2 regions of the Bacillus sp. C28GYM-DRY-1 genome follow, and region 2 is predicted to be linked to the other one. Evidence: predicted binding sites of a transcription regulator. Region 2 holds the regulator's gene; the other holds the start of a gene.
What was found. The regulator LexA, encoded in region 2, represses DNA repair genes until DNA is damaged. The targets are predictions, from matches to a motif close to CGAACATATGTTCG.

Region 1: Q3W56_RS03830 (YhjD family protein) is a predicted target of LexA. The motif match lies at 2,310-2,323, and genes of this name have one in related genera.

The regions. Positions count from the first base shown of each region.
Region 1 covers NZ_JAUMKF010000003.1:16,138-20,230, reverse strand. Annotated here, with positions in the region: gene ntdB (kanosamine-6-phosphate phosphatase) at 1-126, shown strand, start outside; partial or broken gene Q3W56_RS03850 (Gfo/Idh/MocA family protein) at 141-233, shown strand; partial or broken gene Q3W56_RS03845 (MarR family transcriptional regulator) at 457-850, opposite strand; gene lepB (signal peptidase I) at 1,061-1,567, opposite strand; gene Q3W56_RS03835 (TVP38/TMEM64 family protein) at 1,569-2,192, opposite strand; gene Q3W56_RS03830 (YhjD family protein) at 2,345-2,707, shown strand; gene Q3W56_RS03825 (DUF3311 domain-containing protein) at 2,932-3,132, shown strand; gene Q3W56_RS03820 (sodium:solute symporter family protein) at 3,129-4,093, shown strand, end outside.
Region 2 covers NZ_JAUMKF010000001.1:287,352-291,444, forward strand. Annotated here, with positions in the region: gene Q3W56_RS01480 (YndM family protein) at 1-385, opposite strand, end outside; gene fosM (FosM family fosfomycin resistance protein) at 566-988, shown strand; gene Q3W56_RS01490 (hypothetical protein) at 1,065-1,493, shown strand; gene lexA (transcriptional repressor LexA) at 1,885-2,502, opposite strand; gene yneA (cell division suppressor protein YneA) at 2,652-2,969, shown strand; gene Q3W56_RS01505 (YneB family resolvase-like protein) at 2,990-3,643, shown strand; gene Q3W56_RS01510 (DUF896 domain-containing protein) at 3,707-3,940, shown strand.

The DNA.
Region 1 (4,093 bases), on a different contig from region 2:
GCAGTAGGAAATGGATTTCTACTAAAAAATGCAACAGAAGAAGCCAAAAACTTGCACCACCTGATCACTGATAGTGAGTACTCAAAAGGAATTATGAATACCTTAAAAAAATTAATTGGATCATGAGGAGGAAATAGAGTATGAAGAAGATCCGTATTATAGGTGCAGGTGGAATTGCAAGAGCACACGCAACTGCTATATCTACAATTAAAAATGCAGCGTTAGCAGGAGTGTAGGACATAAATCAACTAAATGCGGAAAGCTTTGTGAAATCTATCTGGCTGGTTTATAATGTGGTGACATCCGGCTCCCCCGGACTGCCGCTTATCATTTTAGCCGGAGGAAATTTGATTTACCTGGCAATCTTGAAAAAGAAAGAAGAAACGTGAAAAAAACACGCAACCTCAGTGCGTTTTTTTATTTAAAAACGTTGTGAAACCCCTCTTCCATTTCTTCTTAGGACGGATACCATTTTGCCACCAAATCCCGAAACAGCCGGTCCGCAAACAGAATTTCCTCTTCAGTATACCGGTCATAAAATGACAGAAAACGCTGCTCGACTTTCTGATGATAATATTTGTGCAGCCCATGCAGTTTTTTCCCGGCCTGCGTCAAACGGAAGTAGACCTCCTTTTTATTATCGCTGAGCTGTGTCCTATGAAGAAGCCTGCACTGAGCAATTTTGTGCTGATGCGCGATACAATTGGGATTTACTCCCGTGCTCGTCATCCAGCTTCTTCAATCATTAGATAAAAAGGCTTTTATAAGTCCCTCCCATTTCTCCTGCTGATGAATAAGCTCCGCATACCATTCAATCAAAAAGATTGCGTTTCGTATGGTCTGTGTTTATCGGTTTTACCATCCTTTTTCATTGTCATATCGTTTTGTTACGGGTGAATAAATCGAATTGAGCTACACCAGGATAAGGAAAAACAAATAAACCAAAAATCAAACTATTTATTGTACAAGTGTAACAATAATGATTATAGTCGCTTACAAATTTTCTTCAACACATGTTTCCAAACAGCACAAAAAAGACGCCGTTTCAATTGACGTCTTTTTATTCACCATCAGAAATTACACCGACAATCTTTTTTTCTCTAATCGGACCAAAGTGCCGGCTGTCGAAGCTGTATATGCGATTATCTCCAACGACAAAATATTGTCCTTTCGGCACCTTGCTTGTTCCCGTCACATCTTTCAAGCTAAAATCACCCGTTACATGGCTTCCGGCAGAAACAGATTTCAAATGCTTTAAAAATGGTTCAGCAACCTGCTTTCCGTTCACATACAGCTGATCATCTTTATATTTGATCGATTCACCGGGCAATCCGATTACCCGCTTAATCAGCACTTTTTGATCAGGGCCTTTAAAAAGGACAATATCAAAACGATGGATGGTTTTAAATCGATGTGAGTATTTATTGACCAGCAGTTCGTTTCCTTCCTGAAAGGTCGGGTTCATACTGACGCCCTCTACCTTGTAATCAATAAAGACGGCATTTTTCACCTGGATGGCGAGAACGACGGACACTACACCGGCAAGAAACCAAAACCGTTTTTTCATGTTACTGCCTCCCTCCATCATGCTCACGCTGACTGGCTCTCACATGCAGGTACCGCTCTACCTTTTTGCCGACATACCATAGGATAATGATCACCAATGCAGCAATGACCGTTCGAATCGGCTGTGTAATCAGTGCGTGCAGATCATACCCGATGAAGCTGATCATAAAAATCATGACAAGCTTCCCCGAGGCAGCCGCCAAAATAAACGGCCGCGTTCCGATCCTCGACAAACCGGCAACAACATTCACCGCGGCTGACGGTGTAAACGGAAAACAAAGCAGAAGAAACACAGGACCAAAGCCGTGCCTCTCCACCCATAACATCAGCTTTCTGACCGAAGGGTGACTGCGGATAAAACCAAGCAATCTTCTCTGTCCGTATTGACGGACAATCAAAAACACGAGAATAGATCCAGCAGTTGATCCCGCCCAAGACAAGATAAATCCTTCCCACAGGCCAAATGAGTTGGTATTCGCCACCACAAATACGACCAGCGGCAAAAACGGCAGAAATGCTTCAACTAAAGGCAGCAGCACAGCAATGAGCGGACCGAAAGCCCTATAGCTTTGAAAGAATTCAGTTACATGTTCTTGTGTAAAATAGGATAAAAAATGCTCCAACATTTATACTCCTTACCGGGTTTGTCTATCCTTATTCTACACATTATCAGCAGAAAACTAAAAAGTTTTGGCGATTTTTTCTGTCTTGAAACATTTCACCAGCCGATATAGAATAAACATAGAACAAACGTTCCTATGAGAAAGAAGGAGTCAACATGCCGAATCTGCAGGAGGAAATATACGATTTAATTGAACGGGCTCTCTTTTTGCCCATGGCCATTACGATTTTCAATCGTGATCTTGCCGTAATTGAACAAAGCCCATTAAAATTGAAGCATCCTTATAAACAGCTTATCAGCGAATCATTAAAAATAGCACAAAAGGATTTGATGGAGGTCAGAAAAGAGCTGAGAAAAAGAAAAATTGCGATCCACGAGGCGGAACGCGATGAGGCTTTTACGCTTTATGTATTTGTGTTTGATGGTTATGAAGAAAAGCACCGCTATTTTAACCCGCGCATCCGGGAGCAGGTCAGCGAATTATTAACATTCTATTTATTTGCACCGGACAGGCCATGAGTCTTTTGAATCATTCTGAACTCTCCCAATACTGCCCGCTCCCACTTCGGGCGATTTTAACAATAAATTTCAGACAATTCACACTATACAAACAAAATAAATTTATTTATAATTCGAACCACAACCTTTCACCCCAAATAGTGACATGTGCCACCATATCTGCGACATCATTTTCAGTTCGCTTAAGCTTGCACACCCCAATCATAAAAGAGAAGGAGGATACTATGAAGCTGATTCACGTTCTCGCCGCTTTGCCCTTTATCGGAATCTTACTCGGGACCCCTTTTGCAAATAAAGTGACTCCCTATGTGTTCGGAATGCCGTTTATTCTTGCCTATATCGTAATGTGGGCTCTTTTGACCTCTGCGATAATGGCGATTGTGTATGTCCTCGATAACGAAAATAAAAAGGAGGAAGCAGAATGAACACAGCTCTCATCATTATTTTCGGCGTCCTGCTTTTGAGTATTTTTCTCGGCATACGCGCCCAAAAAGGAAAAGACATGAACCTTGAGCAGTGGACGGTCGGAGGCCGCGGCTTCGGAACCGTATTCGTGTTCTTATTGATGGCAGGCGAAATTTATACCACATTTACGTTTCTCGGCGGAAGCGGCTGGGCCTACGGGAAAGGCGGACCGGCCTTTTACATCATCGCCTACGGATGCTTGGCTTACATTCTTTCTTATTGGCTCCTGCCGGCGGTTTGGACGTACGCGAAACAGCATAAGCTGATGTCACAGTCTGATTTTTTCACCAAAAAATATAACAGTCCGCTGCTTGGCGTGCTCGTTTCACTGGTTGGCATTGCCGCGCTCATTCCGTATCTTGTACTGCAGCTGAAAGGTCTCGGGCTGATTGTATCGGAAACATCGTACGGCAAAATCTCTCCGACTGCTGCCATCTGGATCGGCGCCATTTCGATCACGGTTTACGTTATGGTATCCGGCATTCACGGGTCTGCCTGGATATCGGTTGTGAAAGACATCATGATTTTGGTTGTCGTTCTGTTTTTAGGTGTGTATTTGCCAATTCATTACTACGGCGGATTTCAAGACATGTTTCAGCAGATTGAAACGGCAAAGCCGGGCTTTCTTACGCTTCCTGAATCGGGGCAAAGTGCGGCCTGGTTCAGTTCAACCGTGCTCTTGACAGCACTTGGGTTTTACATGTGGCCTCATACGTTTTCCGCTTCGTATTCAGCCGAAAACCCAAAAGTCTTTCGCAAAAATGCCATTATCATGCCTTTATACCAGCTGATCCTGCTCTTCGTCCTTTTCGTCGGCTTTGCGGCTATCCTGCAAGTTCCTGGTCTGAAAGGCGCAGACGGAGACCTATCGCTTTTGAGACTGTCTCTGCAAACATTTGACCCTTGGTTTGTCGGAGTTAT
Region 2 (4,093 bases):
GAGTGTTATCCCTGGCTGACAGTTCATTTCGAAAGGTTTCATCCAGCACATTTTTTAGCAAATACCGATGAAAAAAGTATTCAAAAACAGTAAGACAGGCAGCGGAAAGTAGAGCAGCTGCAAACGGTGGGAAATCATTTCTTGTTTGGGTTAAAACAAAGACCCAAAGAATAACGAATGAAAGTCCAAAGTCAGCCAATGAAGCTGTAATATTGTTTGTTCGCGGAAGGACGAGCATGTCACCGGATAGATAGGAAACAAAACCTAGGAAAAGTGCTATAAACATCACACTTAAAAAGGGCGCGTGATAGACTCTGTCCAATATCACATATAAAAGGGCAAAAGTGAAAGCAACCTTTGAAGCAAGAGCAATGATATGTTTCATTTAACCACCTAAATTGTTATTTTTGAAGAAAACCCTTGGCTGTAAATGAATGACAAAGAACATTCACAGTCATTAGTGTAAACAATCCGATGTTGTTTACACTGGTATTTTTTGCTGACTGAAACTTTTTTGGGAAAAAGTCGTACATATGGATGATCAGCTTTCAAGGGGGAATGATTTGTGAAGGTAAAAGGAATCAACCATTTATTATTTTCAGTTTCTCATCTGTATACATCGATTGATTTTTATCAAAAAGTATTTGATGCCAAGCTTCTGGTAAAGGGAAAAACAACAGCATATTTTGATTTAAATGGCATATGGCTTGCGCTTAATGAAGAACCTGACATTCCGAGAAATGACATTAAGGCGTCTTATACCCATATTGCATTTACTATCGAAGATCATGAGTTTGAGAAAATGTCAGCGAAATTAAAAAGGCTTCATGTCAATATTCTGCCGGGCAGAGAACGAGATGAACGAGATCGAAAATCAATTTATTTTACCGATCCAGACGGTCACAAATTTGAATTTCATACAGGAACCCTTCAGGACAGGCTTCGTTATTATAAACAGGAGAAAAAGCATATGGATTTTTATGATTGAAACAACCTCTTGGTATTACACAGAACATGTACATAAATCTTATGAAAGGTTAAAATATGGAAAAGAAAGGATGTGATTGAAAATAAAAATCTTGGGCTTAACAGCAGTTTTGATGTGTTTTTTCGGCATTGGCAGTACCCACGTGTCAGCTTTAGATTTTGATCACAAAACAAACTTTATTTTAAATGACAGCACAAAATCGTTTGTTCTGGACAATATTAATGATGTTCCGGCGATCGACTATATTTTAGGCTATCAGTTGACGATCTTGGGAGCCAATACTTGCTCAGTTGAGATTAAACTTCAGCGAATGAGGCTTACGGGAGAATATACCACGCTGAGCACGAAGCAATTCAGCGGAAGCTGGTTTGATTTTAGCGCTCAGGATAAGGTTTCTATCGATCCATTTCACCGATACCGTATATTTGCAGAAGAACACTCAGAAAACTGCACAAGTGTTCGGGTAAAGGGCAGTTATGGTGTACAGTATTTACAATTTGATTGAAGCTCACGTTGATCAGGAGAGGTGAGCTGTTTTTTTTAGATTATGTTGAACTAAGTTTACTGTATACTAAATTTTCATTAAATTTCAATGTCGCGCTCCATAAATATACATGAAGCCGCGCTATTCCACGCCCTATGAGAATGAAACATTTTTCAAGAAAATAACGTCTAATATTTTAAACAACAATAACCTGATAAAAGTTTCCTGAAGGAAAGAAAATTTCTTGACTTCAACAATTATCCGGTGGATAATTATGGTGTAAACATGATGTTCTTTTCCCCTCCTATTCAGGCTCGCACCCAAAAGCCAGGGCGAGCCTGCTTTTTGTACAATAAACCCCCTCTCCGTAAAGGAAGAGGGGGTTATTTCATGCATTTGATAGATTAATAGGTTAATGGACGGTTCTGAACACGCCAATCACTTTCCCTAGAATACTGACATTCTGCAAGATGATAGGTTCCATCGTTGGGTTTTCAGGCTGTAAGCGAATGTGAGTATCCTCTTTATAGAAACGTTTAACCGTAGCTTCATCATCTTCTGTCATCGCAACTACAATTTCCCCGTTGTTCGCTGTATTTTGCTGTTTAACGATGACATAATCCTTATCGAGAATACCAGCATCAATCATGCTGTCTCCCATGATCTCCAACATAAATACATGCTCGTCCGGAGGAACCATACGATCAGGAAGCGGAAAATATTCTTCAATATTTTCTACTGCTGTAATAGGAGATCCCGCCGTGACTTTCCCGATGACGGGTACATTAACGATCTGACTTTGCGGAATGTCTACTTCTTCATCAAGGATTTCTATTGCTCTAGGTTTTGTCGGATCCCGTCTAATCAGCCCTTTTGTTTCCAAACGGGCCAAATGGCCGTGGACAGTTGAGCTGGACGCAAGCCCAACAGCCTCTCCGATTTCTCTCACGGAAGGCGGATATCCTTTTGATTTTACCTCTGCTTTAATAAAACGGAGGATATCTAGTTGCCTTTTTGATAGCTTCGTCATTTTTTGCACCTCAAAACGTCGATTTTAAGAAGATTATAGCATGATTTTCCTTACAGTACAAACATAGGTTCGAAAAAACAATTGACAGAAACGTTTGTTCGTATATACTGAAATTATAAAAAGGCGAACAAACATTCCTGTTGGAGGTTATGAGCATGAGTAAAGAATCTATTATTTTTGTTGGTCTATTCTCAGTGATTTTGAGCGCAGTTATCCTTTTGCTGTCATATACAAGCAGCGGTCAGGACCTTAATCAGTATGCTAAAATAGAAGTCCAGCAAGGCGACACACTTTGGTCAATTGCTGATCAGGTTGCAGATACAAAAAAGATAAACAAAAACGATTTTATTGAATGGGTAGCTGATAAAAATCATCTGCAGACGTCTGATATCCAGCCGGGAGACGAGCTGGTGATCCCATTGAAAAAAAAACATCAGGATGCATATGAATTAGCAACTGTAAGATAGAGAGGAAAGATAGAAAAAAAATGAAAGCACTCATATATGCCCGCGTAAGCACAAATAAAGAACAGCAGGAAACCTCATTAAAGCGGCAGGTGGAGGAGCTAACAGCCATTGCAGCAGAGAACGGCATGGAAGCCGTCAAAGTGATTTCTGAAAAAGCCAGTGGATACGAAATGGATCGGGACGGTGTATTTGAACTGCTGGATGAGATCAAGAATTCGGGTATTGATGTTATTTTGGTTCAGGATGAGACTAGGCTCGGTCGGGGAAATGCAAAAATTGCCCTGCTCCATTGTATCTACAGAGAAGGTGTGAAAGTCTATACAACGGCTCACAGAGGTGAATTGGAGTTATCGGAGGCTGATTCTATGGTGCTGGAGATCGTCAGCATAGTGGAAGAGTATCAGCGCAAAATTCACAACATGAAAATCAAGCGGGGAATGAAGCGTGCAGTAAAAAATGGCTTTAAACCGCAAAAAAACTTGAAAAACCAACATGAAAACAGCGGAAAAGATAGAATAGAGGTCCCAATCTCAGAGATTGTCCGCCTAAGAGCGAATAAACTGACGTTTGCAGAAATTGCGGCAACGCTAAGAGGGTTTGGCTATGATGTGTCTAAAGCTACCGTCCACCGGCGGTATCAAGAGTACATAGAGAATGATGAGACAGCCGAGTGAATAGGTTGTAAAACTCTTTTTGATCTAGTACTATATAGACAAAATGCAATAAAGGAGTTTAACATGATTTCAAACGCTAAAATTGCCAGAATTAATGAACTTGCTGCTAAAGCCAAAGCTGGCGTTATAACAGAAGAAGAAAAAGCCGAACAGCAAAAGCTCCGTCAAGAGTACTTAAAAGGTTTTCGCTCATCTATGAAAAACACGTTGAAAAGTGTGAAAATTATTGATCCAGAAGGCAATGATGTGACACCAGAAAAGCTAAAAAAAGAACAAAGAAATAACAAACTTCACTAATATGAGAGGAATACGGAAATATCGTATTCCTCTTTTGCATATACTATGAGCAAAACTCTTATGTGACAAAATTCAACAAGTTTCTCTCGAATTTAAGCTGAAACAGTTGAGAAAAAGTCGTCAGACATTTATGATGTAAGGGTACAACACATA